Regions from separate parts of the Lysinibacillus sp. EB271-A1-10B genome, predicted to be linked through region 2. Evidence: predicted binding sites of a transcription regulator. Region 2 holds the regulator's gene; the other holds the start of a gene.
The links. The regulator LexA, encoded in region 2, represses DNA repair genes until DNA is damaged. The targets are predictions, from matches to a motif close to CGAACATATGTTCG.
Positions count from the first base shown of each region.

Region 1: a site for LexA is predicted at 6,360-6,373, ahead of uvrB (excinuclease ABC subunit UvrB). Genes of this name have one in related genera too.

Region 1 is NZ_JBYTDL010000005.1:31,621-48,614, forward strand. Features, by position in the region: gene AC3WSK_RS09070 (DUF4097 family beta strand repeat-containing protein) at 1-1,098, opposite strand, end outside; gene uvrA (excinuclease ABC subunit UvrA) at 1,435-4,299, opposite strand; gene uvrB (excinuclease ABC subunit UvrB) at 4,307-6,286, opposite strand; gene AC3WSK_RS09085 (DUF4179 domain-containing protein) at 6,756-7,883, opposite strand; gene AC3WSK_RS09090 (RNA polymerase sigma factor) at 7,855-8,448, opposite strand; gene AC3WSK_RS09095 (IDEAL domain-containing protein) at 8,737-8,979, opposite strand; gene AC3WSK_RS09100 (competence protein ComK) at 9,204-9,713, shown strand; one part of gene prfB (peptide chain release factor 2) at 9,800-10,828, opposite strand; one part of gene prfB (peptide chain release factor 2) at 10,830-10,904, opposite strand; gene AC3WSK_RS09110 (competence protein ComK) at 11,051-11,605, opposite strand; gene secA (preprotein translocase subunit SecA) at 11,954-14,464, opposite strand; gene hpf (ribosome hibernation-promoting factor, HPF/YfiA family) at 14,833-15,384, opposite strand; gene AC3WSK_RS09125 (PilZ domain-containing protein) at 15,558-15,941, opposite strand; gene fliS (flagellar export chaperone FliS) at 16,350-16,760, opposite strand; gene fliT (flagellar protein FliT) at 16,837-16,994, opposite strand, start outside.
Region 2 is NZ_JBYTDL010000001.1:42,140-59,133, reverse strand. Features, by position in the region: gene AC3WSK_RS00335 (type IV pilus twitching motility protein PilT) at 1-724, shown strand, start outside; gene AC3WSK_RS00330 (type II secretion system F family protein) at 721-1,926, shown strand; gene AC3WSK_RS00325 (prepilin-type N-terminal cleavage/methylation domain-containing protein) at 2,032-2,484, shown strand; gene pilM (type IV pilus biogenesis protein PilM) at 2,588-3,559, shown strand; gene AC3WSK_RS00315 (PilN domain-containing protein) at 3,559-4,152, shown strand; gene AC3WSK_RS00310 (potassium transporter) at 4,149-4,874, shown strand; gene AC3WSK_RS00305 (prepilin peptidase) at 4,934-5,686, shown strand; gene AC3WSK_RS00300 (gamma-glutamyl-gamma-aminobutyrate hydrolase family protein) at 5,775-6,497, shown strand; gene lexA (transcriptional repressor LexA) at 6,680-7,297, opposite strand; gene yneA (cell division suppressor protein YneA) at 7,461-7,778, shown strand; gene AC3WSK_RS00285 (YneB family resolvase-like protein) at 7,775-8,440, shown strand; gene AC3WSK_RS00280 (hypothetical protein) at 8,516-8,686, shown strand; gene AC3WSK_RS00275 (hypothetical protein) at 8,686-8,862, shown strand; gene AC3WSK_RS00270 (DJ-1/PfpI family protein) at 8,963-9,502, opposite strand; gene AC3WSK_RS00265 (GNAT family N-acetyltransferase) at 9,563-10,075, opposite strand; gene AC3WSK_RS00260 (DUF896 domain-containing protein) at 10,284-10,517, shown strand; gene tkt (transketolase) at 10,816-12,810, shown strand; gene AC3WSK_RS00250 (response regulator transcription factor) at 13,191-13,823, opposite strand; gene AC3WSK_RS00245 (sensor histidine kinase) at 13,798-14,835, opposite strand; gene liaF (cell wall-active antibiotics response protein LiaF) at 14,832-15,524, opposite strand; gene AC3WSK_RS00235 (PspA/IM30 family protein) at 15,628-16,266, opposite strand; gene AC3WSK_RS00230 (lmo0954 family membrane protein) at 16,282-16,635, opposite strand; gene sirA (sporulation inhibitor of replication protein SirA) at 16,911-16,994, shown strand, end outside.

The DNA of each region.
Region 1 (16,994 bases), on a different contig from region 2:
TTTATCGAAACGTACGACTTTTGATAAAAATTGATCTTGTGATTCAATTTTTGAAGCATCTTGAATACCTACATCTACTTTACCAAAATTCGTAACAATTTTACCGCTTAACGATATTGTACGTGGCACATACAATTCAACGGCTCCTGCGACTGTTTGTGCTTTGATTTTCGATGAATTAGTAGAGCAAGTTGTGACCACAACATGTCCATTAACCGATTTTGCTTCAACTTCATCCAATGCGCCATCTAAATAAACACGGCCATTCAATGTTTCAGCCTCTAAATCTTTACCACGAACATTTGTTAATTCAATGGAACCATTAGAAGAATCCACTTCTGCCTTTCCAAAGTTAAATTTAGAGCCTTTAATCGCACCGTTTAATGTCTTTACTTTTAAATGCTCGAAGTCCGTATCTTGTAAAGTAACACTTCCGTTCATTAAACGTACTGATAATTTTTCTAATTTATCCTTTGGAACAAGGACTTTCACATTTACTTGCACTAGCTTAAGTTGACTTAAGATTCGTAATGAATCTCCATCTTCTTTGACAACGAATTGCTCTAGGAAATTAGCACGTGTTTCCTCTTCACTATCATTAACAAGAGGTGCCTTTACCTTGCAAACGACTTGGAAGCTATCTCCTTCAGCGGTTTCTAATGAAAAATTGCCATTCGGTAATTCAGCAATTATTTTATCTACATGTTCAGCTGCAACTTCTTCCGTATGTGTAAACTCAAATTTATCACCAAATGGAGAAGCTACATCAAATTCTTTGACCTTTTTTACTGCCGTATTCATCATATCCATAAAAAGTGAACCAATTTGTGATAAATCTTTACGGAAGTCCTTCATTTCTTCTTGGAAATATTTAGGGAAATCCTCGTCTTTTTGCGATTGTTCACTCTTAGGACTTTCACCTTTAAATACTGACTCTTTTTCTGTTTGGGAATGCTGGCCCTCATTTGACACATCATTCATAACATGTTGAGTGGACTTGCTAGGTTGCTCTAATGCTTCTAATAATGTAATCGCCTCTTGCGCTGAAATTGTTCCTTTTTCCACAAGTTCTAAAATTCGTTGACGTTCATTTTGCATAATTAAAATTAGCCTCCCTCAGTTCGTTATAGTATTTATACGAAACACATTGTGAAAAGTTTCACCCAAAAACAAAAAATTGGGAAAATATCTTATTTTAGGCACATTACCATAAGGTGTGGTTGATTTCCGTTCCGGCTGGGCGCATCCAGCCGGAACGAAGATCAACTTATTCATATGACATTCGTTTTAATAGAATGTCACCCAACTTTTGAAGTTTATCGATTAACTTTCACGTTTTATTACCCTACTTTTAGTTCTTATCGACATCCACCTTCCCAGTATGCCCCTAACGTAAAAAAAGTTCGCAAATTGCGAACTTTTTTAGTGGGTACTTTATTGAGAAGCCTTGGCTAAAGCATCTTCCATACGTAGACGATCTCTTGTTAATATTGGCTTTAAATATTTACCTGTATATGAGCCGCTGACTTCAACGACTTCTTCTGGCGTACCTGTCGCCACAATCGTACCACCTTTGTCGCCACCTTCAGGCCCTAGATCGATAATGTAGTCTGCTGTTTTGATGACATCTAAATTATGTTCGATGACTAGCACTGAATCGCCATTTTCTACAAGGCGCTGTAAAACAACGAGTAAACGTGCAATATCATGCGCATGTAAGCCTGTTGTCGGCTCATCTAAAATATAGAATGATTTACCTGTTGAACGACGGTGTAATTCAGAGGCTAATTTTACACGCTGAGCCTCACCACCAGATAACGTTGTGGCAGGTTGTCCTAATTTCATATAACCTAATCCTACATCCACGATTGTTTGTAGCTTACGCTGGATTTTCGGAATATTTTCGAAGAATACGACTGCGTTTTCAATCGTCATATCTAAAATATCTGCAATGCTCTTATCTTTATATTTCACTTCAAGTGTTTCACGGTTATAACGCTTTCCATGACAAACTTCACATGGCACATAAACATCTGGAAGGAAATGCATTTCAATTTTTATAATACCGTCACCACGACAAGCCTCACAGCGACCTCCCTTAACGTTGAAGCTAAATCTACCTTTTTTATAGCCACGTACTTTTGCTTCGTTTGTTGTTGCAAAAACATCTCGAATATCATCAAAAACGCCTGTATACGTAGCAGGATTTGAGCGAGGTGTACGACCGATTGGTGATTGGTCAATATCTATAACCTTTTCGAGTTCATCAATCCCCGTTACCTCTTTATGTTCGCCGGGCTTCACCTTTGAACGATTTAGCTTTTGAGCTAAGGACTTATATAAAATTTCATTAATAAGCGTTGATTTACCTGAACCTGAAACTCCAGTTACAGCAACGAATAAGCCAAGTGGCACATCCACTTTCACATTTTGAAGATTATTTTCTTTGGCACCTTTAATCGATAATTTACGTCCATTCGGTTTACGGCGCTCAATTGGCAGTGGAATAAACTTCTTACCGCTTAAATATTGCCCCGTCAAAGACTCTTCATTTTCCATTACTTCCTGAGGTGTTCCTGCCGCTACAATTTGACCGCCATGCACACCTGCACCAGGACCAACATCAATAAGATAATCCGCCGCCAGCATTGTATCTTCATCGTGCTCGACAACAATAAGCGTATTGCCAATATCACGCATATTTTGCAATGTGCTAATAAGTCGATCATTATCACGTTGGTGCAAGCCGATTGATGGCTCATCTAAAATATAGAGAACACCCGTTAAGCGCGAGCCGATTTGCGTTGCAAGGCGAATTCGTTGAGCTTCTCCCCCTGAAAGTGTTCCTGCCGCTCGACTTAATGTTAAATAATCTAGCCCTACATTGACAAGGAAGCCAAGGCGCTCTTCAATTTCACGTAAAACAAGTCGAGCAATTTTCATATCCTTTTCTGATAAATCCAGCTCTTTGAAAAATGTATCAGCTTCCTGAATCGAATACTGTGTCACTTCACCAATATGCTTATCTGCTAGCTTTACAGCTAATGTTTCAGGCTTTAAGCGATACCCTTTACAAGATGGACATGCTTGCTGGGCCATATATTTTTCCATTTGTTCACGCACGTAATCAGACGTTGTCTCCTTAAAGCGGCGCTCCACATTACGGACAACACCTTCGAATTCAATCATTTGATCTCGCACATTGCCAAACTCATTTTCATAATGGAAATGGATTTTATCTTTACCAGAACCATATAAAATTTTATCCATCTTTTCTTTCGGTAGATCCTTTACAGGTACGTCCATCGGGATATCATAATGATCGCACACAGCCTTTAATAACTGAGGATAATATTGAGAGCTTGTCGGTTCCCACGGTGCTAAAGCATGCTCTAATAAACTTCGATCCCAATCGGGTACTACTAATTCAAGATCAACCTCTTGTGTCGAGCCTAAACCATCACAGCTTGGACAAGCTCCGAATGGACTGTTAAATGAAAACATACGAGGCTCTAGCTCACCGATTGAAAAACCACATAATGGGCAAGCATGATGCTCACTAAATAATAATTCCTCATGTTCCATCACATCGACAAGTACTCGCCCATCTGCCAAACGTAATGCTGTCTCTAAGGAATCACTAAGACGTGCCGCGACGCCTTCCTTCATCACAACACGATCGATGACTACTTCTATTGAATGTTTTTTATTTTTATCAAGTTCAATCGAATCATCTAAATCACGTAGCTCACCGTCGATACGTACACGAACAAAGCCTTGCTTTTTTAAATCTTCCAGTAGCTTTACATGTGTTCCCTTACGCCCTGCTACCATTGGAGCAAGCAACTGCATTTTCGTTCTTTCTGGATAAGTTAATAAACGATCGACCATTTGCTCAATCGTTTGAGAGGTAATTTCTATACCGTGATTTGGACAAATAGGCTTACCAATACGTGCATATAGCAAACGTAAATAATCATAGATTTCCGTTACTGTCCCAACTGTCGAACGTGGGTTACGGCTCGTCGTTTTTTGATCGATTGAAATAGCAGGAGATAATCCCTCTATCGCATCGACGTCTGGTTTATCCATTTGACCAAGGAATTGACGGGCATAGGCTGAAAGGGATTCTACATAACGACGTTGTCCCTCGGCATAAATCGTATCGAACGCTAATGATGATTTCCCTGAGCCCGATAAACCTGTTAGCACGACTAATTGATCGCGTGGAATTGTGACATTAATATTTTTTAAATTATGTGCTCGTGCGCCCTGCACGACTATTTCAGTATTTTTCACAAGCCGTTCACCCTTCTAATTTCAATTCAAATATTGTATCGCGCAACTCAGCAGCACGTTCGAAATCGAGTGCTTTTGCTGCTTCCTTCATTTCTAATTCTAGCGTAGCAAGTAACTGCTCTTTTTCCGCCTTCGTCAGCTTCTTACCTTTTGTAGCCTTCGCTACATAAGTCTCTTCTTCCTCTGCCACCTGTGTCGCACGAATAACATCAGGAATTTTCTTCACAATCGTTTTCGGTGTAATACCATGCTCCTCGTTATACGCCATTTGCAATGCTCGACGACGTTTCGTTTCCTCAATCGCCTTTTTCATCGAATCCGTCATATTATTTGCATACATAATGACATGACCATTAGCATTACGCGCGGCACGTCCAATCGTTTGAATTAATGAACGCTCTGAACGTAAAAACCCTTCCTTGTCAGCATCTAAAATTGCCACAAGAGAAACTTCAGGAATATCTAGCCCTTCTCGCAATAAGTTAATGCCGATTAGAACATCATAAGTACCTTTTCGCAGCTCACGAATAATTTCAATTCGCTCTAGCGTCTTAATCTCTGAATGCAAGTACTCCACCTTTAAGCCCATCTCTTTCAAATAAGCTGATAAATCCTCTGACATTTTTTTCGTCAACGTTGTAACGAGCACTCGTTCATCACGAGCAATACGACCTTGAATCTCATCGATTAAATCATCAATTTGCCCTTCAATAGGACGTACGTCAATTTGTGGATCAAGCAGCCCAGTTGGACGAATAATTTGCTGCACCATTTCCGGCGTATGCTCAAGCTCGTACGGACCAGGTGTCGCCGATACATAAATAGCTTGATGTATATGTTTCTCATATTCTTCAAAACGTAAAGGGCGGTTATCTAGTGCTGATGGCAAACGGAAGCCATGCTCAACTAGCACACCTTTACGTGCTTGGTCACCGTTATACATCCCTCGAACTTGTGGCAAAGTAACGTGACTTTCATCGACAACAAGTAAAAAATCATCAGGGAAATAGTCAAGTAGTGTATATGGCGTCGCCCCCGCTTCACGCAATGTTAAATGACGCGAGTAGTTTTCAATCCCCGAGCAAAAGCCCATTTCACGCATCATTTCTAAATCATAACGAGTGCGTTGCTCTAAACGCTGCGCCTCCAATAATCTATCCTCTGAACGCAAAAGAGCTAAACGCTCCTCCAACTCTTTTTCAATATTATCAATAGCTTTTAGCATTTTTTCTTCTCGTGTAACGAAGTGGGACGCTGGGAAAATAGCAACATGATCACGCTCTGCTAGTATTTCTCCAGTTAACGCATCCACCTCTCGAATTCGATCAATCTCATCCCCGAAAAATTCCACGCGGATACAATGTTCATCACGGGATGCAGGGAAAATTTCCACTACATCACCACGTACCCGAAACGTCCCACGTGTAAAACTCACATCATTACGCTCATACTGTACATCGACCAATTTTCGAAGCAACTGATTACGTTCAATTTCCATTCCCGTACGCACTGATACGACCAGTTCACGATATTCTTCTGGAGAACCTAGACCATAAATACAGGACACGGATGCAATAATAATGACATCATCGCGCTCGAATAATGAAGATGTCGCAGAGTGACGCAACTTATCAATTTCATCATTAATGCTTGAATCTTTCTCGATATAAGTATCCGTCTGCGGTACATAAGCCTCTGGCTGAAAGTAATCATAGTAGCTAACAAAGTATTCAACTGCATTATCAGGGAAGAACTCTTTAAACTCACTATATAATTGACCCGCTAGTGTTTTATTGTGTGCCATAATAAGTGTCGGTTTTTTTACTTCTTTAATGACATTAGAGATCGTAAACGTTTTTCCCGTTCCTGTTGCCCCAAGCAACGTTTGATGACGTTTACCTGCACGTACACCCTCCACTAATTCCGCAATTGCCTGTGGCTGATCCCCATTAGGCGTATATGGCGCTTGTAAATCAAATGTTTGCACACATGTCCCCGTCCTTTCCTTCCAATTTGTACATATATTTTAGCATAGCGTTATTAAAATTTCGAACATTTAACGAACGAATGTTTGTAAATATTTTCTCATTTGCTCTATTTGCGATGAATCCAACAGAACGTATGTACTACAATGATTAATCGGAACCTCTCTATCAATAGATTACCCTTTCCAAATGTTAGCTAATCGGGATAGGACGATGTAAATACATGATCTTAGCAGGAAATTCACTGTTTGGTGACGAATTGCTCGCCGGGTTTAGGTTTATTAAAAGGTTATGTAAGCGGAGCCTAGGGGTTTTGATTGGGTTGCTGGGGGGAACTGATCAGCTAGCTGAATTACTGCTCGGGTTACCAGTAAAACTAATCGGCTCGGTTGGAAAATTATATTTTTAAGTAAATAGTTTGAAATACTAAAAAGTAGAGAAAGTGAGATTTGCCTCACTTTCTCTACTTTTTTATTTTTGTGAATTAATAGGGAGCGTAACCTCTAACTCAGGAATATATTGAATCTTTGGCTCACCATTTTCATCCATTTGAAATGCTCCCATTTCATTTTCATCAAAGAGGTGTATATATGGCTTAAGAGTTAATGTTTTGGGAATAGATTCAAATGGCTGGAATCTAAGATCAGAGATATGAATGTTTCCATCTGTAGCATTCCAACCATTTCCGCCAATTAATTTAAGTTTATGGCCTTGATCATCAAAAATATCTACACCCATCGTTAGTAAAGGTAGCGTGAAAATTGAGTTGTCAGTTAAAACAACTCGTGTAGTTAATCCTGTCGTTATTGGTGTAAATTCGACTTTTTCAACACTAAAATGAATATTTTTGTATTCTCGACTTACATTAGGTTGTAAAGTCAGATAGTTTTCGATTTTATTCACAGGAATATCAATTTTGAAAGGATCCTGTATGCCATCTATTGTAGCCGATACTGTTAAATCAAACTGTTCTGGGAAAGGACTTCCTCCCTGGTTTCTCAAATCAGAAAACTCAATAATAGCAGAATCATTATCTTTACCTGGCTTCGTAACAATTCCAATAGATTTATCCGGAGCAAAGGATTCAACAGGAGCATCATTAATGAGCAATTCGATATTATTGATACGTTCCATTAACGTTTCTTTCTCATCTTCTTTATGAGGGCGTTCAATAGCTATTGAAACGCGTGTACCGTCATACACTACTTCTGATACATTTAATGTAAAATCATCATGAGTAGCACTTGTATTAAGTTTCGTTGAGAGCCCTTTCTCATCAGCAGTTTGCAGGCCAAGATCACCAGCGAGTTTGAAAATAGAAGAAAGCACGGGAACTTGTTTGATCGTTGCAGCCAAAGTTGGTGAAACTAAACTAGAAATAAATATAAGACTAAAAATCATTGCTGCAGAGGCCGTAATCATCATTACTTTTTGACGCTTGTTCTTAGAAGTTCTAAAGCTTTCTGGCTGCTTTGTATAACGAGTACTTTCGAATTTGTTCATTGTACGATTAACTAAATCAACTTCCATTGGGGTTTCTCGGATTAATCTTTCTAACTGATCTAACGCTTTATCCTCCTGTTTTGAACGAGTGTTCATAACTTTCCCCTCCTAACTTATTCTTTTTCAACAATTTTTTACGTAATCGTTCATATTTTTTTCGAACAGTAGTTGGCTTAAGTTCCATAATAGAAGCAATTTCGTCGAAGCTATAATCCTCTATTGACCGAAGTAGCAGAATCCTTCTTTCGTCCATATGTAACTGTTCTAATAACTCATGAATGATATCGTCATATTGAAATCCTTGTTCATGAGTGTGCTTGTACGCATGATCTTTCTTAAAACTTGTCCAAAATTTAAAACCTTTATTTTTCTTTTTTATTAAATCAATACAGTGATGATGAGCAATCTTATAAAGCCATGCTGAGAAAGAAACAGTATAAGAAAAATGACTAATATTCTCTAATCCCTTTATAAAAATATCTTGTGAAGCATCCTCAGCTTCTTCTTTATTTCCTAAAAGATAGTAGCAGTAAATATAGATTGGCTTTTGAAAACAACGAATTATTTCTGTATAGGCATGAATATTGCCTGTTTGAACTTGTTCCACGATAGATTTTATATCTAAATCGGCTTTTTCCTTGGAGTTATTCAGTACAGTCAAATCTCTCCCCTCCTTTCTAACCTATATAACTGAAATTAATGGGGATTTGTGACACTATAAAAAAACTTTTCGGGAAAAATAAAAAAAGAGAGACACAACTTGGGATGCTTTACTTCTTTAACGGTGTATAGAATCCTGGCAAAAGAGACTCCAAAATGTCTTCTTTTCTTCTCTGAGCCTTCTACATACTCTACACTCCTAACGAATTCAAGGTATCCACTCATCAATTTTACAAATAAAATCACAAAAAAATCCCACCCTCCAATATCAGAGAGCGGGCTCGTCATATTATTCAGTTGTATCTTGGTGTAAAGCTACTAGTTCGGTTGCGTATAGATGAAATGCATTTTCATCTTTGTCATCGAGTGCTCTATCTATCAGAACCATGAGCTGCTCTTCACGATGCTTACGCTGGATATGATTTAAAAATAAATCTAAATAAATCTCGTTTAATAATTTCTCTGCCTCATCAACTTTCTTTGTCTGACCAACGGCTTTTAGAAAATCTGTATACGAATAATATTTATCCAACGATCTCACCTCGATCCTTTTCTAAATTATAAGAAAATTGAAATTAAAATGCAATGCTTTAGAACTGAAAATCACTTCGATTTACTATTAATCTCGTGCTATTTTAAGCAATTTTTCTAAGCAATTGCTTGAAATAGCACGAACTTCCTTCTTTTATCTATATTTTCTGAATTTATTTTTGTGTTATACACTTCAAGAAGAAATAGAAAAGGAGGCTTACATAGATGTCAGCAAACTACGTCAATGGATATTTACTTTCTTTTAACACCTATTTACTTCAGCCAGTTCAGTACGACTCTAAAATTTTCACTCGGGTAATCGATAAGCATAATGAACTTATTGTTACACGGAGGCCAATGCATATATTACGGAAATCTTGTATTTCACTAGGTACAACCTATGAAGCAGCGAAGCATTCCGCTAAACGCTTCTTCGGCAATCAACATAAGCTTCCAATCGTTGTTGCTTATGATTATGGTTATCCGTGTATTTTTCTACCAATCTATTCGCCAAACTCTGTCCACAACATCTGGATTGGACTTCACGCCATTTCGAATATTGTACCGAGTAAAACGGGCTGTATCGTCACACTGAAAAACGATAAACAAATTGAATTACCCATTCAATATGCTTCGATTAGCAAGCAATTTGTCAATGCATCGATGTTATATAAGCATTACATGAATGAGCGCAAGCAGATTAGTCAGGACACCCCGAATCACCCACCTTTTTAAAGCAATGAATTTCGCTTTGGTGTAATTGTAGTGAAAATAAAAACCCCTCAAAAGCACAATGTTACTGTGCCTCTGAGGGGACTTCATTACCCGATTTTTGAACGTAAGTATGCGTTAATGAATGGATCTAAATCGCCATCCATCACCGCTCCTACATTACCTGTTTCTTCATTTGTACGATGATCCTTCACCATTGAGTAAGGATGGAATACGTATGAACGAATTTGTGAACCCCAGCCGATTTCCTTCTGTTCGCCACGGATTTCATCTAGCTGTGCTTGCTGCTTTTCAATCTCTAATTGATAAAGCTTCCCTTTTAACATCGTCATAGCTTTTTCACGGTTTTTAATTTGTGAACGTTCTGCCTGACATTGTACGACAGTACCAGTAGGAGTATGCGTAATACGAACAGCTGAATCTGTCGTATTAATATGCTGACCACCTGCTCCTGTTGCACGATACGTATCAATTTTTAAATCCTCTGTGCGAATATCAATTTCAATATTATCATCGAATTCAGGCATAACATCGCAAGAAACGAATGATGTATGACGACGACCCGAAGAGTCAAACGGTGAAATACGTACTAAACGATGAACACCTTTTTCTGCTTGTAAATAGCCGTAAGCATTATGACCCTTAATGGACAATGTTACAGATTTAATACCTGCTTCATCTCCAGGAAGATAATCAACTGTTTCCACTTTAAAGCCACGTTTCTCAGCCCAGCGTGTGTACATACGAAGTAGCATTGAGCCCCAATCCTGAGATTCCGTACCACCTGCTCCTGGGTGCAGCTCTAAAATCGCATTGTTTTGATCATAAGGGCCACTTAATAGTAATTGCAGCTCAAAATCGCCCATTTTTTGCTGGAATTCTACTAATTCATTGCCTAGCTCCTCCTGCAATTCTTCATCAGGCTCTTCTTGCAATAGCTCTAGCGTCATATCTAGGTTCTCGTGTGTTTCCACTAAATCTTTATATTCATTAACAATTGCCTTTAAGCCATTGCTCTCATTAATGATTACCTGTGCACCTTGCTGGTCATCCCAGAAGCCTGGCTCAAGCATCATTTCATCTAATTCCTGCATGCGTGCCTCTTTGTTTTCTAAGTCAAAGAGACCCCCTAAAGTCCGCCAATTTTTTGGCTGAAGTGTCTAACGCGTTACGTACATCTGCTAATTCAATCATTGTTAAATCCTCCGAACATTTTTAATGGGGCTGGTTTTAAAAGCTTAAAAACAGGTTAAGAAATGAATTTAAAATACTTCTCCCTCATTTCTTTCAAGCCCCGTATCACTTCATTATAACGTTTTTACGAAGGAAAACATACTTTTTTACAACACTGTTTTGTTTCTATCTTTATCATCGTCAAAGATAACGTTGTTCGTCATTCGCGGGAATACTCTGCCTTGATCATATTGAACTAATAGCTTAGTTCGTTTTTCCAGTTTATATTTTAGTAAATACGCTCTTTGAATTCTGTATTCAAATGATCTGAAACTTAGATCCACAGTAATTTCATAGCCGTTCATAAAAATTACTTTTGTATTCTTTTTATCCATAGCTTGATAGTCCAGGATATGATGGACAGCAAACCATTGACATTCAGGTCTTATATAAGACTTACTTGGAAACCATACAATATTACTTCGTTCATGAACAACTATTGGATTTTTATTCAACTTTCCTAGTATCATTCTCGATCCATCGAGAGCCCCTCTTAAACTTGAACCAAAATATCGTAGATTATAATCCATTAATTTTGTCGGCGCTAATTTTGAAATATATTCGTTATCCCTTTCAATTACGCGTGTGCACAAGTTTCCCAAGGCATCATACTCCGGCTTATACAGCATCGTTTCGCTACTCATAATGTCATCATACTGCATTGTTAACCCTCCTTTATTTTTTTAGAAATATATTGGTATACCCCAATGCATTTCCTCGAGAAGGTCTTCCGCGGACTGCTGTTCTCGAGGATTTTTTATCTCCACATATCAATCACCTCCTCTGTCATTTATCACAACTTTCAGACTATAAACTTATATTCATAATAAATCAGAAAAAAGTTATAAACATTACCCTTTTCATTGAACTATTTACCTATTGTTGTAGTATTATGTACCTTTTTCTGAATTTTTAGATATTTCATTGCATTAAATCGTGAAAATATCCTAAACATAGAAAAAAGACCATTTTAACTTATCGTTAAAATGGTCTTTTCCGTCATTATAATGTTATTGACCTGCACCATGGCAGTTTTTAAATTTCTTACCGCTTCCACATGGACATAAATCATTACGCCCAACATTTTCAGCCTTACGGACAGGTTGCTTTTTCGGAGCTGAACCGCCATCCTCTTTCGGATTAACAGCTTGACCTTTTGCAACTTCCTCACGCTCTAAATTATTATGGATCTCTGCCTTCATCGCATATTTTGCTACATCTTCGCGAATGGAAGCAACCATATCCTCAAACATAGCAAAGCCTTCTTGTTGATACTCACGAAGAGGGTCATTTTGACCATATGCACGAAGGTGGATACCTTGACGTAGCTGATCCATAGCATCAATATGATCAATCCACTTCGTATCAATTGAACGTAATAAGATAACTTTTTCAAATTCACGCATACGCTCTGATGTAAGCTGTTCTTCTTTTTCATCATAACGTGCTTGGACAGTGTTCGAAATTAGCTGGTTAATCTCTTCTACAGATTTACCTTGGAAATCTTCCATCTTCAGAACGCCTTCATCCAATAGGTTTGCAGCGACAAAGTCATCAATCGCTTTTAAGTTCCAATCCTTCTGCTCACCTTGCGTATATACTGCGACAATGTCATCGATTGTTTCTTGAATCATCGACTCAACAAGCACGCGCATATTTTCTGTTTCTAATACGTCGTAACGCTCTTGATAAATAATCTCACGTTGCTGACGTAGCACATCATCATATTGTAATAAACGTTTACGAGAATCGAAGTTATTACCTTCAACACGTTTTTGAGCCGATTCTACCGCTCTTGAAACAACTTTAGATTGAAGTGGCTGTGAATCATCCATCCCTAATTTCATCATCATGGATTTCATATTATCAGAGCCGAAACGACGCATTAATTCATCTTCTAGTGACAGATAGAATTGAGTAACCCCTGGATTCCCTTGACGACCAGAACGACCACGTAGCTGATTATCGATACGACGAGATTCATGACGCTCCGTACCAATTACCGCTAGACCGCCAATCTCCATTACACCTTCTCCAGGCTTAATGTCTGTACCACGACCAGCCATGTTCGTAGCGATCGTTACGGCACCCTTCGTACCAGCATTCGCAATAATTTCTGCTTCACGCTCATGGTTCTTCGCGTTTAAAACGTTATGTGGGATTTTATGTTTATTCAACAAATCCGAAATAATTTCAGATGTTTCAATAGCAACAGTACCGACAAGAACTGGTTGTCCAGCTTTATGGCGCTCTGCAATATCTGCCGCCACCGCTTTATATTTTCCTTCCATAGAAGCAAAAATTAAGTCAGGACGGTCATCACGAGCAATTGGCTTATTCGTTGGAATCGCCACAACACTCATATTATAAATATTACGGAATTCTTCTTCCTCTGTTTTCGCTGTACCTGTCATACCTGAAAGCTTTTGATACATACGGAAATAGTTTTGGAATGTAATTGTCGCCATCGTCATCGATTCATTTTGAATCTCTACGCCCTCTTTGGCCTCGATTGCCTGATGCAGCCCATCTGAGTAGCGACGACCTTTCATTAAACGACCAGTAAAGCCGTCAACAATAATGATTTCGCCCTCTTGTACAACATAATCAATATCATTATGCATACTTACATGTGCCTTTAACGATTGGTTAATCGCATGGTTTAAACGTACATGCGTTAAATCAAATAGGTTATCAATGCCAAATGCTTTCTCTGCCTTTTCAACACCAGCATCTGTCAACGTAACACCCTTTGTCGACTCTTCATATGTGTAATCCGTTTCCGCACTTAACATACGAACAAACGCATTAGACTGTTTATAAAGCTGCGCCGATTTCCCAGCCTGACCCGAAATAATTAATGGCGTACGCGCTTCATCAATTAAAATTGAGTCAACCTCATCGATTACCGCAAAATGTAGCGGACGTTGTACACGTTCTTCTTTATAAAGCACCATATTATCACGTAAATAGTCAAAGCCTAACTCATTGTTCGTACTATACGTAATATCAGCTTCATAAGCAGCACGTTTTTCTTCTTTTGACAGGCTGTTCAAATTTAAACCAACCGTTAAGCCTAAGAAATTATATAGATGTCCCATTTCCTCAGCATCACGACCCGCTAAATATTCATTGACTGTTACAACATGTACGCCTTTACCAGTAATGGCATTCAAGTAAACAGCCATCGTAGCCGTTAACGTTTTACCTTCACCAGTTTTCATTTCCGCAATATTACCTTCATCTAATGCCGCAGCACCCATAATTTGCACACGGAATGGGTACATCTCTAACACACGCTTTGATGCTTCACGACAAACCGCAAAAGCTTCCGCACGAATCGACTCTAAAGGCTCTCCGTCGGCAAAGCGTTTTTTAAATTCTTCTGTTTTCGCTTGTAATTGATCATCTGAAAGCTGTTCCATTTGAGAAGCGAATCCCTCAACCTGGTCAGCGATTTTTTCTAATTTTTTTAGTTCACGTTTATTGAAATCAAATAATTTATTTAATAGGTTTACCATGAATTTTTTCACTTCCTATATAGTCTCAACTTTCATTTTACCATTGTATAACAGATTCATGCAAACAGAGTCCCTAGCATAAAAAGAAATCCTTGGCGTAATTGCGTCCGGATTTTGAATTGTGCTAAGGCCTGCACTACGCAGGTCAGTTAGCCGTTGTCGCATGAAGCGACGGTTTTAGGCTAACATCCTTATATTGACTCCTTTCGAAATCTGTGACATCTGCCAGAGGTTTATCTTTATTCAGTAGGCGTTTGGAGAAAAGATATACCTGCAATCATTCCACCACCTATTGAGATAAGAATGTTCTACTGAATGAAGATAAAAAAGGCTCCCGCTATGGCGAGAGCCCTTGAACATGTTTAAGATTAAGTTGTTTCAATTAAGCCGTATTTACCGTCTTTACGTTTATAGACAATATTTGTGCCGTTTGATTCCGCATCTGTAAAGATATAGAAATCATGCCCTAGCATATTCATTTGTAAAACAGCTTCTTCTTGATCCATCGGTTTTAAATCAAATTGCTTTGTACGAACAATTGAGTATTCATCTTCCTCTGTCACTGCATCAGCGGCTGCTTGAGAAGTAGCAAAATAAAGGCCTGTACCTTCACGCTCACGGAATTTACGGTTTACTTTCGTTTTATGCTTACGGATTTGACGTTCTAATTTATCAACGATCAAATCAATCGCAGCATACATATCTGTATGACGCTCTTCTGCACGAAGAGTTAAGTTCTTCATCGGAATTGTAACTTCCACTTTAGTTTGCTTGTCATTATAAACCTTTAAATTTACGTTAGCGTTGGCGTTAACATCTTCGTTAAAATAACGTTCAACTTTCTCGACTTTGTTCTCAACATATTCTCGAATAGCTGGAGTTACCTCAATATTTTCACCACGAATGTTAAAGTTTAACATGTAAACTCCTCCTTTATAACTGCTATACTTTATATTTCTACACAAGTGTGCGAAATTCCTCTAAAATAATTCTTTTTTTCAAAAAAAAATTTTTTCCTGCATGAGCAGTATCTGTAAAAGCAACGAAGCTAGGTGATTGATGAACAAAATCTCTCACTGATGAATGTTTCACTTTATAAATGAATATTATTTAGTTTTGCCTCATCCGCTTCTTTTCTTCGGCGCAACTTCAACTCTTCGACAATCAAATCTTCAACCGATTCTTGATCATTGAAATTCACACCATACTGCTTACCAGTACCAAAAGGACGGCTCCAAATGACTTCTCCATAAGCTCGTACCTCTCTTGTATCCAGAATAAAGCGTAAATCCAAAGGACGAGGATTAACACCTAAATCCACCTCAGTAAACATCTTTAACCCTCGTGGACTTATATCAAGCAAATCAGCCATTGCCGTTTGTGCTTGATTGTCTCTACCATTCTCGTATATCGCAAAAGTCATTTGAACAGGCTCCTCGAATTTAAATCGAAAGCCTTCTTGGCGCTTAAATATCATTTTCCCACCTCAATACTATTCTAAACATCTATTTAGCTTGATTATGGCACGGTGCATGTTTTACATCCAGAGGGAATAAGTAACATATTTTACTGAATAAAGTCCTATTTTATGAGTAAATCAATTATGCCTCGGCATAATTGCGTCCGGAAGCGGCTTTGTGCTAGCACAAAGCATTCCTTTCCGATTCCGTGACATCCGCCGGAGGCTTTGGGCCAACGTGATGTTGGTCACTCAGTCGTTGCCACAGGACGTGGCGTTCTTAGACTGAGTTCCTCTATTTCAGTGGGTGTTTTGACACCTGCTGAAATAAGTTAAACGTTCCCTTTTATACGATGATGTAAATGTCATTTCTCGCTTTTCTCGAAAAGAAAAGAGACCATCATGAATTGATGGCCTCTATGTTGTCTAAATTTGTCCAGCGTTACCCTGACCGAATTGCTGCTGTCGATTAATGCGAATTACTTCCTTCCATGTATCACGGAATTCCGTCACTAATCCCTCAACTTCTTCAATAATAGTGACATCACTTTGAATGTTTGCCTCGACTAAGCGACGGTTGATATATTCATAAAGGGCAAACATATTTTTTGACACTTCGATATCCATATTCAAAGTCGACATCAGCTCGCTAATAATCGCCTGTGCTTTGATAAGATTAGTATTTTTTTCTTGGATATTCTTTTCTTGAATTGCTAGCTTAGCTTTGTGCAAGAACTTTAAACATCCATTATAAAGCATTAACGTCAGCTCACCAGGGGAAGCAGTGGTAACACTATTTTGTTTATACGCATTTTGTGCTGTTAAATTTGCTGCCAATAAAAGACAACTCCTTTGAAAGGTTACTTAATTACTAGTTTAAACCATAATATGAAGAAAAGCTAATAGGTGAATGTTAATTCTTTTTGTCATAATACATCCCATCCATCACACGAACATTCGAATATGGATTGAAGTATTGCTCTTCACTTTTCTTCGTTTTCTGTAAGTTTGCCATATCCTGTTTTACGGCGCCCATAACAGCAGCCAATCGTTCTTTTATCCCGTTATCTA
Region 2 (16,994 bases):
CATTGAATCGTTAAATATGCCACAGATACTGTATCAATTAGCAGAGAAACCACAGGGTCTTATTTTAGTAACAGGTCCAACAGGTTCTGGTAAATCTACAACGCTTGCTGCAATGATTGATCATATTAATGAAACAAAATCAAAGCATATTATCACGCTTGAGGACCCAATTGAATATTTACATACACATAAAAAATCCATTATCAATCAACGTGAAGTAGGGGTTGATACTCAGAGCTTTGCCAATGGTTTGCGTGCTGCTCTTCGTCAAGACCCTGACCTTATTTTAGTAGGTGAGATGCGTGACTACGAAACGATTTCAACAGCTATCACAGCGGCAGAAACGGGCCATTTAGTGATGGCGACATTACATACAAGTAGTGCTCCGACTACGATTGATCGTATTATAGATGTTTTCCCACCACATCAGCAGGGACAAATTCGTGTGCAACTAGCCAATGTTTTAGTAGGCATTATTTCACAGCGTTTATTCGTACGTAAGGATGCCAAGGGGCGAATTGCTGCTACTGAAATATTAGTACAAGCACCATCTATTTCAAATTTAATTCGAAATGAGAAAGTTCACCAAATTCCTACTGTTATGCAGACGAGTAAAGCGTTAGGTATGCATACTTTGGAATCGTCTATGCAGCAGCTAATCGCTATGGGGAGAATTTCATTGGAAGACGCAAGGCCATATATGAATGCGGGGGATTATAATTGACCGTTTTTCGATATAGTGGACGCACAAAAACTGGTGCACACAAAAAAGGAATTATTGACGCGACTAACAAAAAGGTAGCACTTGAAAAATTACGAACACAAGGCATTAATGCCCGTGAGCTGGAAGAGTCTAAAAGCATTTTACACAAAGACTTAAACATTGGCGGAAAAGTAAAACACCAGGATTTCGTTATTTATTGTCGTCAATATGCAACACTAATCCGTGCTGGCGTTTCAATTGTAGAGGCAACACATATTTTAAGTACGCAAACGAAAAGTAAAGCATTAAAAAAAGCTTTACAACAAGTGGAAGAAGATATACGTGGGGGTACAGCGTTTTCAGATGCAGCAGCCAAGCATCCAAAGGCTTTTCCAGTCATGTTTATTAATATGATGCGCTCAGGTGAGGCAACAGGGAATATCGATGAGACGCTAGAGCGCTTAGCAGGGACACTTGAAAAGCAATTCAAAATTAAGAAGAAAGTACAATCGGCATTGACATATCCGGCTATTTTATCTGTGCTTACAATCGCTGTAGGTATGTTTCTAATGATATTTATCGTTCCGACATTTATGGCTACTTTTGAAGAAATGGACATGGAAATGCCAATATTAACGGTTGTTGTTGTCAGTATTTCAGATTGGTTAATAGCATACTGGTATATTGCAATTGGGATTCTCATATTATCGATTCTTCTATTTCGATTTTTCTATAAAAATAATAAGCAATTTCATTACAATGTGAACTATGCATTATTGCGATTACCTGTATTTGGCATTTTGATGCAAAAAAATGTAATCTCTCGCATGACTAGAACTTTATCATCTCTGTTCAGTAGTTCAGTACCCATTCTACATGCACTGACAATTGTTGAGAAAGTTGTAGGGAATCCAGTTGTAGGGAAGGTTGTAATGGAGGCGAGAGATAACCTAGAAAAAGGCGGTACATTATCTGAGCCACTAGAAAAAAGTTGGCTATTCCCTCCTTTAGTAACCCAAATGACTTCTATCGGGGAAAAAACAGGTTCGCTGGATTATATGCTCGAAAAGATAGCGGATTTTTACGAGGAAGAGGTAGATCGCTCCGTTGATACACTAAAATCGCTCATTGAACCATTGATGATACTCGTTTTAGCAGCGGTTGTCGGTGTAATTGTCGCGGCAATTTTCCTACCAATGTTCGCATTATACGAAAATATGTAAGCGTACTAACTATAAAGGGGGTGGTATAGAAAAGGCTGTAGTAGTAGTTGTTGTAGGGGTACATATTTTTGGACTAATCATAACAATTTATAAGGAGGAACATTGATGTTTAAAAAAATCATGAACAAAAAACTATTGAAAAATCAAAAAGGTTTAACGTTAATTGAGCTATTGGCAGTAATCGTTATTCTAGCGATTATTGCAGTGATTGCAATTCCTGCTATCGGGAATATTATTAATAATTCTAAAGACAAAGCAATCCTTTCAGATGCGGCAGGTTTACTATCAGGTGCAAAAATTGCTATTGCTGATGGATCTTGTGGTGCTGCAGATGATAATAATGTAATTACTTGTAATAAGGATGTACTTGAAGAGGTGTATGAGGGTGAATTATATACAGGTGACCAAGTAACGTATAATACTAAAAATAAAGCTTATGAAATCAAATTCAATGCTTTAGTAAACATTAAAAATAAAGATAAATTTAAATTTGGTGCTTTCGCACCGCCAGCAACTACTATAAGTGGAAAGGATTTAGTTGGAGCTATGAATAAATAATTAATTTTTCACAGAACATCCAATGTAAATTGGATGTTCAATTGAATGATTAATTTATATAGATTAATAAAATAGATATCAGAAAAAGGAGGCATCTTTCCCTATGTTTACAAAAAAGAAAAAATCGCATGTGTCGATTGAGATAAAGGATTATATATTGCGTGCGATTGTGGCAAAAGGTACTGACCCGTCACAATGGAAGGGCTATGAAATGCCATTAGCACAGGGAGTTGTTGAAGGTTCTGTTATTCATGATGAAATGGAATTGTTTGATGTCATGAAAAATAATGTGGCAAAATGGGCAGGCAAAAAGCAAAATGCGCGTATTTTTGTACCGGATACTTCCGTTTTGTTAAAGAGCTTTGAGCATCCTGATGATATAGAGTGGAATGAATTAAAAGGGTATGTGGAAATGGAGCTTGGTCAGTCCATTCATCTTCCATTTCAAGATCCTCTTATTGATGTGTATGATCCAAAACCTAGTGATGGACAGGCGATGCTATTTGCAGCACCTTCAGAAGAAGTGACGAAAATGATTGGACTATTACTCGATGCTACATTAGAACCTCAAGTAGCAGATATTCGTACATTGTGTAATATTCGTCTGTTAGAGCATTTGCAGTTAATAAAAGATAATCGAACTTATTTAATAGCGGATTGGTCCATCAATGAATTGTCGATTAGTATTTTTTCATATGGCCAACTGGAGTTTTTACGGTATCAATCGTTTGATACAGATTTATCGGAATGGAAGTTTGAAGAGATTGAGGAGTTTAGTTTTTCTTATCGTTTAGATGCTGATGACAATTATCGTATCATTCTTACCGATCAAATGCTTGAAATCGATCGTATCATGAATTTTTTTAAGTTTTCCTTACATAAAGGTGAGAAAAGTGTCGATGAGATTATCATTCTAGGAGATAATCCACTACTTCCTACGATTAAAGATTTGTTAGAAAATAATTTTCCGACACCGATTATTATGTTAAATGATTCAGTCATTCAAAAATCATTCCCTCAATTTTCAGAGGAATTTGCAAGCTTAATTGGACTTGCATTAAAGGAGGTTAACTAATGGTACCAGAAATTAACCTCTTGCCGAATTTGGAAAAGAAGCATTCAACCCCTACTTCAATATATATAGTATTTATTATTCTTATTGGTATGATAGTAGGATATATGGTTTTTTTGTTTTTCCAAGCAAAAAGTGATCTTACAAAATTAAGTGCGCAGGAAGTGGAGCTTTCATCCCAACACGAACAACTTCAAACTGAGTTAGATGTAAAGCAAAATGTGAACAAAGGCTCATTGAAACAATCTGTACAATTTGTGGAAAAGGTCTCGTATCCAGTGACCCCCTTAATGGATGAAACCCAAGTATTGTTACCAGAGCAAACGTATTTAAGGGATTATGTATTTGGTGAAAAAAATGTTGAGGTTACGGCTGATTTTGAAACAATGTCAGCAATATCATCTTATTTAGAAAAGCTAACAGCAAGCCGCTATTTCAATGATATTCAGGTTGATACTATTTCTAATTTTGATGTATCTATAGGGAATCAAGAGGAAGAAAGTGCGAAGAACAAGTTTAAGGAAGTGCCTCGTTATTCGGCAACGATTATATTAGGAATTGATTTTAAATTTCTCGCTGGAGGTAAAGAATCATGACTAGTAGTAAAAATTCAACGATTATTATCTTAACAGCTTTCATTGCAGCCATTTTATTTGCGCTATATTACTATATAGTAACACCTAAATTAGAAGAAGTAGATGCGAAGGAAAGTTCAATTAACTCCCTTCAACAAGAAATATCAACAATTCAGAAGCAGATTGCTTTAATTGAAGAGAAAGGTAAATCAACTAGTGCAAGTAATTTATCATTGCGTAAAAAAGTACCTCAAACACGAGCTATTGAAGAGGTAATTCGAAATATTGAAGAGATTGAAGCGGTGACGGGAACACGGGTAGAAGCTATGGACTTTAATAATTATGATTCGCTCGTAATGGATTCTACTATGACAGATCCAAACTCGATAAATTCTGAGGAACAGGCTAAACCAAAGCAACCTGCAAATGAAGCTGAGGAACAAGCTGTTGCTAAAAATGATGAAACACCTGAAGCGAAAGATAAAATACCAACTGCTACTTTCACTAAAGACTCCTTACCAAAAGAATTAAAACTAGTAACATTTAGTATTGATGTTGTCGCACTGGATAATGAAGCAATGGTCGAGTTTATAAAAGAGGTTGAAAAAATTGATCGTGTGATGAAAATTGATGCTATCGATTTCACGTTGACTGGTGAAGAAGAGAAATTCCAGGAGGACGCCGATACAACCTTAAAATCTACCATACAAGTAACGACGTTCTATTATGAAGGACAACAATAAATTTGATGGCGCGCATACATCCGATGTATGGGCGTCTATTAGTATAGGAGGAAATAAAAATGGAGATTGCTTATACAATTACTGTTTTTGTATTTGGGCTCGTTTTAGGCTCATTTTTTAATGTAGTTGGTTTACGTGTGCCTTTGAAGGAGTCCATTGTGCGTCCGCCCTCGCATTGCACTTCTTGTAAGAGACAGCTGACGGCGTTTGATTTGATACCTGTTTTGTCTTATGTATTTCTTGGGGGAAAATGCCGTAGCTGTGGTCACAAAATTTCTTGGATTTATCCATTGATGGAACTTATAACAGGTGTGTTTTTTGCCTTTGCTTATTGGAAATTGGGCTTCAGTACAGAATTTTTTGTAGCACTATTATTAATTTCATTATTAGTCATTATTGTCGTGTCGGATTTTGCTTATATGCTTATTCCCAATAAAGTGCTATTATTCTTTTTACCATTGCTAGTTTTGGGACGCGTCATATCTCCTTTGTCTCCGTGGTGGGACAGTATAGTTGGAGCCTTGGTAGGTTTTGGCATATTATATTGTATAGCTGTCCTATCAAGAGGTGGAATGGGTGGGGGTGATATTAAATTATTCTTTTTACTTGGTCTTGTACTCGGGACAATACATGCACTTCTGACGCTATTTTTAGCTGCTGTAATTGGCATGATTGTTGGAATAGTAGTATTAAAAGTACGCGGACAGGGAAGAAAAACGCCTATACCATTCGGACCTTCTATTGCTTTAGCTGCTATTATTATCTATTTCTATGGGGATGCGTTGATGAACTGGTATCTTGGATTTTGGTAATTAATCAGTGGGGGATTCATTCGATGATTAATAGTCTTCGAGCTTTTATAGGTAGTTAATGCTAGATAAAGATCATGGAGGGGATAACATGAAACCAATTATCGGAATAACAGCCTTTGCGGAGGATAATTTGTCCTCAAGATTAAATGCTGCTTATAGCAAAAGTATAATTGAAGCTGGGGGTGTACCTCTTATAATTCCGATTGGAGTTGAAGAGGATGTAGCACAAATTTTATCGTTGACGGACGGATTATTACTATCGGGCGGACATGATGTACATCCATTTCTTTTTGGTGCAGAACCTACACCAAAGTTAGGGAAGATTCATCCGGAAAGGGATTCAGTAGAACTTTCCTTGATTGAAGCGGCCTCTATTCGGAAAATGCCGATTTTCGGCATTTGTCGAGGGATTCAAATGCTAAATGTTGTGTTTGGAGGCACTCTCTATCAGGATATTGATAGTGAATATCATAGTAAAAAATTAATAAAGCATACGCAACAAGCGGCACGGGGCGTTGCTACACATCATGTTGATCTAACATCGGATACATTATTAACAACAATTATTGAGGAAGAAAAAATTCCGGTGAATTCATTTCATCATCAGGCAATAAACGTAGCAGCAGAAAAATTGAAAGTGGCAGCCAAATCAAGTGATGGTATCGTTGAAGCCGTAGTACACGAAGATTTACCATTTTGTCTAGCAGTACAATGGCATCCTGAAGAGCTAGCCATTGTAGGAGATGAAGCATCAAAAAAATTATTCACTGCATTTGTAGAGGCGAGTTTGAAATTCAAGGTAGAGGCATAAAACTTGATAAGCATTACATGGCTTAGGATGGAAATTAACTAAAGACATTGCTAGAGGGAAGAATCCATATAAGGTGGGTTCTTTTTTAGTGTATAAAATGGCACTCGAAAAATAAGAAAAAGAGGTATATGCCCATTTGTGAACATAGAATCCTCTTTTTGTACGTTGCTATTGAGATACTTTTAATGAACACGACGATAAAGACCTACAACATGACCCAAAATAGAAACTTGGTCTACGATAATTGGCTCCATTGTTGCGTTTTCAGGCTGTAAACGGAAATGACTCTTTTCCTTAAAGAAACGCTTTACAGTTGCTTCATTCTCTTCAGTCATTGCTACGACAATATCACCATTATCAGCTGTTGATTTTTGTTTAACAATAACTAAATCTCCGTCTAAAATGCCAGCTTCAATCATTGATTCACCCATAATTTCTAGCATAAATAACTGATCTTCACTTGTACCATAAATATCCGGTAGCGGGAAATATTCATCGATATTTTCAACAGCAGTTATCGGAGAACCTGCAGTAACCTTCCCAACAAGTGGTACATGAATAACTTGTTGCTTTTGAATAGAGTCCTCTGGCTCTAGAATTTCAATGGCACGTGGTTTAGTTGGATCGCGTCGAATTAAGCCTTTTTGCTCCAAACGAGCTAAATGTCCATGAACTGTAGAGCTTGAAGCAAGTCCAACTGCTTCACCAATTTCACGTACAGATGGTGGATAACCCTTTGCGCGTACCTCTTCTTTAATGAAATCTAATATGGCCTCTTGTCTTTTCGAAACTTTTTTCATGATTGCTCACCTCTTTTTTCTAGTCATTCTACTTATTAGTAGTATAGCAGAATGCGAACACTTAAGCAAACATAGGTTCGAAAAGTGTTTGACAAAAACGTTTGTTCGCATTATTATAAGAACATATATTCCGAACAGACATTCTTGAAAAGGGGTTATACACATGAACTGGTTTAAAAAAAATCCACATATTACAACTTTATTAGGAGCTTGTCTTCTATTTACAGCATATCTTTTTATAACAGATCCAGGAGATGTTACATACGCAGAAATTGAAGTCGAACATGGTGATAGTTTATGGTCGTTAGCCGAACAGTACCGTGGTAAAATGAAATCGGATGAATGGATTAAGCTTGTTAAGGCAGAAAATGAATTATCGAACGTACGAATTATTGCAGGTAATTCTCTAGTGATTCCAGTAGTGGGTGACGACCAATCCAATCCTATAAATTCAATTGAAATTGCGAGAAATGTAAAATGATAACAAAACAACAATCGGCTGTTGTCTATTGCCGTGTGAGTACAGAAAAAGAGACACAAAGCTCCTCATTAGAGCGACAGGAGGAGGAGTTAGTACGCTATGCTAAGGAACAGGGCTACGAAGTGAAACTTGTTTTTAAGGATAAGCATAGCGGCTATGATGTGGAACGAGAGGGTTTACTAGAAATGCTCGATTTCATAAAAGAAAAAGAAGTAACAGCATTATTTGTGCAGGATGAAACACGTTTAGGACGTGGAAATGCTCGAATGGCCGTTTTGCATTTATTGCAGAAAACTGAAACTAATGTTTTCTCTATGCGAGACGCGGGACCTGTACAATTAAATGAAATGGATACGATGCTCCTAGAAATTTTAGCAATTGTAGAGGAGTACCAGCGTAGAATCCACAATGCTAAAATACGTCGTGGTATGCGTCGTGCAGTTGAAAATGGCTACCGCCCTGAAAATAATTTATCTAACCGAGGAAACCCAAACGGTCAGGAACGTAAAGATGTCCCTATAGAAGAAATCGTCAAACTCCGCAATCGAGGCTTCACATTTGAGGAGATAGCTATGACTCTTAGGGGGCTAAGCTTTGACGTAAGCAAAGCCACTGTCCATAGGAGATATCGGGAACATTTAGAGAGAAACGAAATAAAGTAACGTTTTAATCAGTGGGAGTTTTCCTACTGATTTTTTTCTTTTTAAAGGCTCTAGATGAAGGTGAAGGAACCAGTAGTGACGGATAGAACAGTGAAAAACGTGGATAGAATCGGCAAAGTGATGGATAGAACAGCGAAAAACGTGGATAGAAACGCCAAAGTGACGGATAGAACAGCGAAAAACGTGGATAGAAACGCCAAAGTGACGGATAGAACAGCGAAAAACGTGGATAGAATGCCAAAGTGATGGATAGAACAGTGAAAAACGTGGATAGAAACGGCAAAGTGACGGATAGAACAGCGAAAAACGTGGATAGAAACGCCAAAGTGACGGATAGAACAGCGAAAAACGTGGATAGAAACGCCAAAGTGACGGATAGAACAGCGAAAGAATGTCCAACAGATTGGACATTTTGGAAATAAAATAAGAGAAGTAGCCATTTCTACCTCTCTTGCTCAATATTCTCTAGAAACTTTCCATCTTTTATTGTAGTAATCTTTCATATCATTTAGAGCTTTTTCTTTATTCTCTGTACCAATTTTCATCAAAAGAGAGATGTAGGGCTTTGCCCACAGTAATACCAAATTGTATAAAACCTCTACCTCTTGCAGTTATGATGTTACCATCTTGTACAACTAGGTCTTCAGAAAAATGATTAAGATCGAAGAATTCTAATTTTTTAATACCTTCTAGCGGCAATCCAACAGTATACTTTCTGTTTTTTAATACTCCGGCTTTCGCTAAAAGAGTTGGAGAGCTAGAAATACTTGCGATGGTTGCTCCTTTGGCATGCGCATTACCAATAAAATCAATTAATTCTTGCTCATTTATTAGTAAAGCTATATCCATACAGCCTGGTAGCAATAAGCTATCGATTTCGTCAAGATTAACTTCACTTATTTGTGTATCGGCTATACAAGATAAACCAGATTCCCCTTTGATTTTTTCATTGTTTAACCCAACAGTAACAATGGGTTTATCTCCTTGCATTAAAATAGATAATGCTACACTCAATTCATATTCACTAAATTGGGGGTACAATAATATAGCGGTCTTTTTCATATAATTCTCCCATCTATTTTAAAACGAAGATTTAGAACAGCACTATAGTGAAAGTATATCTTATACCCACTCTTCATCTAAGACAGCATAGTAGTATTCATCCCACCACTCATCTTTGTGTGGTATACATTTTTTAAAATAACCCTCGCGTCTCATCCCGATTTTCTCCATCACTTTATAGGATGGGATATTTTCCGGCTGGCAAGTAGCAATAATTCTATGCAGTTTCATTTCTTTAAATCCGTAGTCCAGTACAGCTCTTGCAGCTTCAGATGCGTATCCATTGTTGTAATAGCTCGGATTCAATACCCAGCCAATTTCGTACGTATGATCACCAAAGTATTGATGGAAAACAATATGACCAATAACTATACTTTCACTTAGTAAAATAATAGGGAAGTGTTTTGCTTTTTCACCGCTATTTTCTGAAACAAACTTTTTTGCTTGTTCCTCATTAAAAACGCCCTCTGGAATATACTTCATCACAGTTGGATTTGAAGTATATTCATAGACAGCTTGCCAATCTTGAACTTCGAATTCTCTTATTAATAGTCTGTTAGTTTTGATAAACATTTCATTCTCCCCCAAGCATAAATTAAATGATATTTGGAACCATATAAATTAGTTATACACTTGTAGTTCCTTAAAGTCATGCAATTTATGGTATTTATTTCTAAAATATAAGGATACTAGAAAGGTTGGTATAACTGCATTTTAAGGGGAAACATGCTATACTTTGCATACCATATTCATTAAGATATGTATTGAAAGGTGTGTAATTATGTTATCAAAAGAAAAAATTAACCGAATCAATGAACTTTCTGCTAAGTCTAAAAATGGTACTTTAACAGAGGCAGAAGCTAAAGAACGAACAGCGCTTCGTAAGGAATATCTAGATACATTTAGAGCAACAATGCGTGATACAATTGAAAACGTAAAAGTGGTAGATGCTGAAGGAAATGATGTAACACCAGAAAAAGTTAAACAAGCGAAAAAAAATAAATTTCTAAATTAATGTGTCACATTTAAATCAATTACGCCTCGGCGTAATTGCGTCTGGATTTTGAATTGTGCTAGCACAATTAATTCCTTTCAAAATCCGTGATATCCGCCGGAGGCATTATCTTTATTCAGTTAGTCTTATACGGTTTAACTGCTGTGAAAATAGTATATTTAAAATAAATATTTCTACTGAATAAAGATAAAGTATGTAACAAAACGTTAATAGTATAACAAAAGCATTGTTTTCTGAAGCAATGTTGACTAAACTGTATAAGAACAATATATAGGACGAGAAAGGATGTCACAAAATAATGACTCAACATGCGGATCAACTAGCGATTAATGCTATCCGAACATTGTCAATCGATGCAATTGAAAAAGCAAACTCAGGTCACCCAGGTTTACCGATGGGGGCAGCGCCAATGGCTTATACGCTTTGGACAAAACAACTTCGCCATAATCCGGCTAATCCAAAATGGTATAACCGCGATCGTTTTGTACTTTCTGCAGGTCATGGCTCTATGCTTCTATACAGCCTACTTCACCTTGGGGGCTACGGTTTACCAATGGAAGAAATTCAAAACTTCCGTCAATGGGATTCATTAACTCCAGGACATCCTGAATATGGTCATACTATAGGGGTAGAGGCAACAACAGGTCCTCTAGGTCAAGGTATTGCTATGACAGTTGGTATGGCAATGGCTGAACGCCATTTAGCAGCTACTTACAATAAACCTGGACATGACATCGTTGATCACTATACATTTGCACTTTGTGGCGATGGCGATTTAATGGAAGGTGTAGCAGCTGAAGCTATCTCTTTAGCAGGTCACTTAAAGCTTGAAAAGTTAATCGTATTATACGATTCAAACGATATTTCTTTAGATGGTGATTTAGAAAAATCATTCTCAGAAAATGTCCAAAAGCGTTTTGAGTCTTATGGCTGGAACTATTTAAAAGTTGCTGAGGGTACAGATGTTGAAGCAATTAACGCAGCTATCGAAGAAGCTAAAAAATCAACTGGCATGCCAACACTTATCGAAGTGAAAACAGTTATCGGTTTTGGTTCACCAAACAAATCAGGTAAAGCTGCTTCTCACGGTGCACCACTTGGTCAAGATGAGGTAGTTTTAACAAAAGCGGCTTATGAATGGGCTCACGAGCCATTCCAAATTCCTGCTGAAGCCTATGATACATTCGCAGCAGCTGCTGAAGTTCAAGGAGCACAACCTGAAGAAGCTTGGAATGCTAAGTTTGAAGCATATAAGCAAGAGTTCCCAGAATTAGCGGCGCAGTTTGAAAACGCAATGAATGGTCAATTACCGGAAGATTTCGCTTCAGAATTACCAGTTTATGAAGCAGGTAAATCAGTAGCAACTCGTTCTTCTTCTGGAGATGCAATCAATGCAATTGCGAAGAAAACACCATCATTCTTCGGTGGTTCAGCTGACCTTGCTGGGTCAAACAAAACTACGATGAAAGACGCTGGAGATTTCTCTGCAGATGATTATGCTGGCCGTAATATTTGGTTCGGTGTACGTGAATTTGCAATGGGTGCTGCTATGAACGGTATGGCACTTCACGGTGGTCTAAACGTATTCGGTGGTACATTCTTCGTATTCTCTGATTATGTTCGTCCAGCTGTACGTCTTTCTGCATTAATGGGTCTTCCTGTTACTTATGTATTTACACATGACTCAATTGCTGTAGGGGAAGATGGTCCAACGCACGAACCAATCGAACACCTTGCATCTTTACGTGCAATGCCTAATTTATCTGTTGTTCGTCCAGCTGATGCAAATGAATCAGCAGTTGCATGGGAGCTAGCGGTAGCATCTGAAAAAACACCAACTGTTTTAGTATTATCTCGTCAAAACTTACCTGTTCTTGATGCATCTATTGATACAGTACGTGAAGGTGTTACAAAAGGTGCTTATACAGTATCTCCTGCTACAAAAGAAGTGGCAGATGCCATTTTAATTGCAACTGGCTCTGAGGTTTCACTTGCAGTTGAAGCACAAAAAGCACTAAAAGCTGAAGGCATGGATGTGGCAGTTGTTTCAATGCCATCTATGGATCGCTTCGAAAAACAAGACGCAGCTTACAAAGAATCTGTTCTTCCAAAAGCTGTGACAAAACGTTTAGCAATCGAAATGGGCGCATCATTCGGCTGGCATAAATACACTGGTTTTGAAGGAGACGTTCTTGCAATTGACAAGTTCGGCGCTTCTGCACCAGGTGAATTAGTAATGGAAAAATACGGATTCACAGTAGAAAATGTTGTAGCGAAGGTTAAAGCTCTATAATTTAATAAATACCGCAATACTCAGTAAGGGTTAAATCTCCACTGAGTGTTGCGGTATTTTTTCGCGTTTAGAAGATTTCATTAAAGAAATCAAATAGTTGCACAATGAATTAGAAGTATGGCAACAAAGTAGTAAAAGGCTTTGGAACTTCCTCCAATGTTAGCCCATCAACAATAGTCCCACTAAATCAAAGAAGCTGACATCTGTGCAATGATTGAGAGGCTTGCAAAAAGTTGCCCAACATCGTGCTGTTGCTGTCGCTTCGCTTTCACACAAAAAACATTTGTTGGCCTAAAACCTTCGGACGTAATTATCGAGGCATATTTAAAAAATACGAAACGGCATAGATAGAATGCAGTTTCGTATTTTTTTGGAAAAACTCACTTTGCAAGCCCGTTTTGAAAAGCGTAGACAACTGCTTGCGTGCGATCTTGAACATCGAGTTTCGCTAAAATATTGCTGACATGTGTTTTTACAGTTTTTAATGCAATGAATAGTTCATTGGCGATTTCCTGATTCGCTTTGCCCTTTGCCATAAGCAATAATACTTCCATTTCACGGTCGGTAAGTTGCTCATACAGTGGGGTACTAGAGCCATGGCGCATGCGATGCATCATTTTTGATGTTACTTCTGGCTCTAAAACAGTTTCGCCACCCATCGTTTTACGAATGGCTTCGGCGATTTGTTTCGCATTTGACGTTTTTAAAATATAGCTGACTGCACCAGCCTCTAATGCAGGATAGACTTTGTCATCATCTAAAAAACTTGTCACCATCATAATTTTTGCTTCTGGCCATGCTGCTAAAATTTCAGCTGTCGCCTCAGCTCCTGTCATGACTGGCATCACATTGTCCATTAAAATAATATCTGGACGCAAGGCGAGAGCGCGTTCCACTGCCTCTTTACCATTTTCAGCTTCACCTACTACAGTGATATCTGGTTGTGCTGACAAATAGGCAGATACACCGATACGCACCATTTCGTGGTCATCCACTATTAACACTTGAATCATTTACTTCAACCTCCTTTTGTAAAGGGATTTTCACCTCTACAATTGTACCTTCCCCAGGTACTGACACAATTTTGTACATACAGCCTATCTCCACAGCGCGTTCAGCGATGTTTTGTAGACCATAAGAAGTAGATTTATCGGCTTCGACATCAAAGCCGAGGCCATTGTCCTGAATACGTAAAATTGCTAAATCATCGCGGGCAACGAGCAATAATTCAACTTCACTTGCTTTGGCATGCCGTAGCGTATTCGATAACGCTTCCTGTGCAATGCGGAATAAATGATCCTCTTCCGCTTTGGATAACGCCATTTCCTCAAGTTCATATTCAATATGAAAAAATACTTTTTGCTGCAGCTCAATTATAAGTTCCTCTAGACCTTGTGCCAGCGTTTTATTATGCAGAGCAACAGGGCGTAAGTGTAATAATAATGCACGCATTTCAAGCTGTGCCTGTTGCACAATTTTTTCGACCTGCTTTAAGCTCGTAGCATTTTTATCGGTTTCGGTTAAGGCGGAAAGTAACATCGAAGCTGCGAATAATTGCTGTGATACTGAATCATGGAGCTCGCGAGCAAGACGTTGACGCTCAGCAATAATTCGCTCTTGAATAATTTTATCATTAGCTTCTGCACGTTCATTGGATAAGCGCTGCAAGCTTTTTCGTTGCGTATCAATTAACTCACTTGTTTGAACTAAAGCTTTCTTCAAGGGTTTTGGTAAAGGTTGTTTTTTAGGTAAAACAAAATCAGGTTCAACTAACTGTTTCACGATACGGGTCGCCTGAGCTTCTCTAGCACGGGCAGTCATACTAATCCAGCTGGCAATCAGTAAACTAAGTGCAAAAAGAATGACGACAATAAAACCACCGAGTGGAATATTATTGTAATTCTGTTGCCATAAGGGCTCCCATGTTTTCTCGTTTGGCTCGCCCCAAACAACGACAAGGAGACCGAATGCAGCACTCATCAATATAAAAAGTAGGGTAAATATCCTTGAGATAAAAGCAATCATTTACGTAGCACCTCCAAGTCCCCAAGCCATGTTGCAACATGTATAACAAGGGTACGCTTTGCATCCTCAGGGTTTCCATCTGAGAAACTTACACTTTCATTGAGTATACGTTGTGGACCAACATGTAGGCACTTTAATTCACCAAACAATGTTGTATAGTGTAAGCGGAATGGTATTTCATATGGGATATAAATTTGTACCTTACCAATGCCTTGTCGAATCGTAATAATACTTGTGCCGGTAGGTAAAATTGTTTGTGTTGTGTCAATCGTAATGTCGCCTGCAAGTCGTTGTATTTGGACATCTTGCCATTTATAAGCTTCTACTGGTGCAGGGAATGTACCGAATAATTCACTTTTTGTAGCGGGAAGCTTTTCGAAAAGCTCCGCACCAATAACTTTGGCCGTGTTTTCTCTTTGCAAGTATTGATAGAGCATATATAAAAGAATAATGACGATAAATAAGCGTAAACTCCACATCGTAAAGAGTGCGATCGAGATAAAGAAAATTCCTGTCCATTTAAAGAAACGATTTTTTTTCGAGAAACTTAAATAAAGAAGCCCTACTCCAATCAATAGACAAAAGGCGCCACCATTATTAAAAATTGTGAGCTCGACAAAAACGAGTAAAAAGAAGCATAGTACCCAAAAAGTGAGCTTATTAGTTGTGAAATTTTGCAAGAGGGTCACCCTTCTTTCTACTAAGAGTATAAGAGAGGGAATGGGTCCCTCTATTTCAAAACGTGAAAGAATGCGCCTCTAAATACGGCGCATTTCTTTTTATTATAACATGTTATTTATTTTCAATTAGCAGTGGTGCGTTATCTTCTGCGACATTTTTTTCAAGCTGTGCAAGACGAGTTTCGAAAGATGTTACTTCATGATCTTTGTCGATTTGGTAAGCAAGTTTATCGATATATGATTCTAAATCTTCAAAGTTGGTTTTATTGTTTTTAGCAATCATACCGTCCATTTGATGATGAGCGCGTGTGACGTTTTCTTTGCCCATAAGCTGTAATTGACGTACTTTCATATCTTTAATTTTGTGTTTCATCGTTTCAAATTTGCGTTCAAGCTCGAAGTATTCACGTGTGCTTGCTTCAATACTAGTTTGTAATATATTGTTACGTGCTGTGTATGCAGCTACTTCATCAGTAGCAAAATCGATTAGATCTTGCTCACCGCTAGTATTCGCTAATTGAAGTTGAGCTTCACGTTTAGCTAGTAAATCTGCATTTTGCTTAAATTCCTGCTCTAGTTTTTCCTTTAATTGACCTTGACGCTCTAATAATTTTCCAGTTTGCTCTGTTTGTTTTTCTGCTTCACGAATGTATTGGTTTAACATTGCAATTGGATTTTTTTGTTCTTTCTTATCAAATAAATGATGCAAGTCTGCCTCTATTGTATATTTAAAACGTTGAAATAAGTTCATGTAAATTCGCTCCTTTTATTTTGTTAAGTTAGACCATTCTTTTTCAAAGTTTGTAAACGGATCTTCTTCTTTAGCTTCAATTGTTGGGATTTTTACATCTTCGTTGTTCCATTTTTTATAGATAACGTAGATGACAGCGATTGCTCCTAAACCAATCATTGCTGGGATATTAGATATTGCTGATAGAACACCTATCAGACCTACTGTAACCCATAAGATTTTGCCGAATGTCGATTTACTCGCAGTGTAGAAGTGCATACCGAGTGCTACAAACAATCCTGAAAATAGTAGCCCTGCAAGCGGTCCAGTTAAAGCAAGTGCAACACATCCTGCGATAAAGCCTCCTATTAGTAGAAAAAATTTTCTCATATGTTTTAGCTCCTTTCGTTGATACCTTTATATTACCTATTAGCGCGCTTTGCTAAAACGGACTGGAAATTGATTTTACTCTAGGTCTTGAGGCTGAGAGTATTCTAAGTACTATAAAAAAAAGCGAAAATGCAATTAGCCATAATGTAATTAATAGAACTGAAAGTAGAAAGTTTTCGACAAAAATAGAAGATGAATGCCTCCTTCTTTTGACAAATTAAAGAGTTTGGATGAGCTATACTTATAAAAAAGAAATGAGCGAAGGAGGATTTCTAGTGAGAACCTATTCCATATATAAAATAAAAGAAGAGCATTTAACGTTTATTTTTGGCAGAGAGCGTAAGTTGTTAGAGATGATG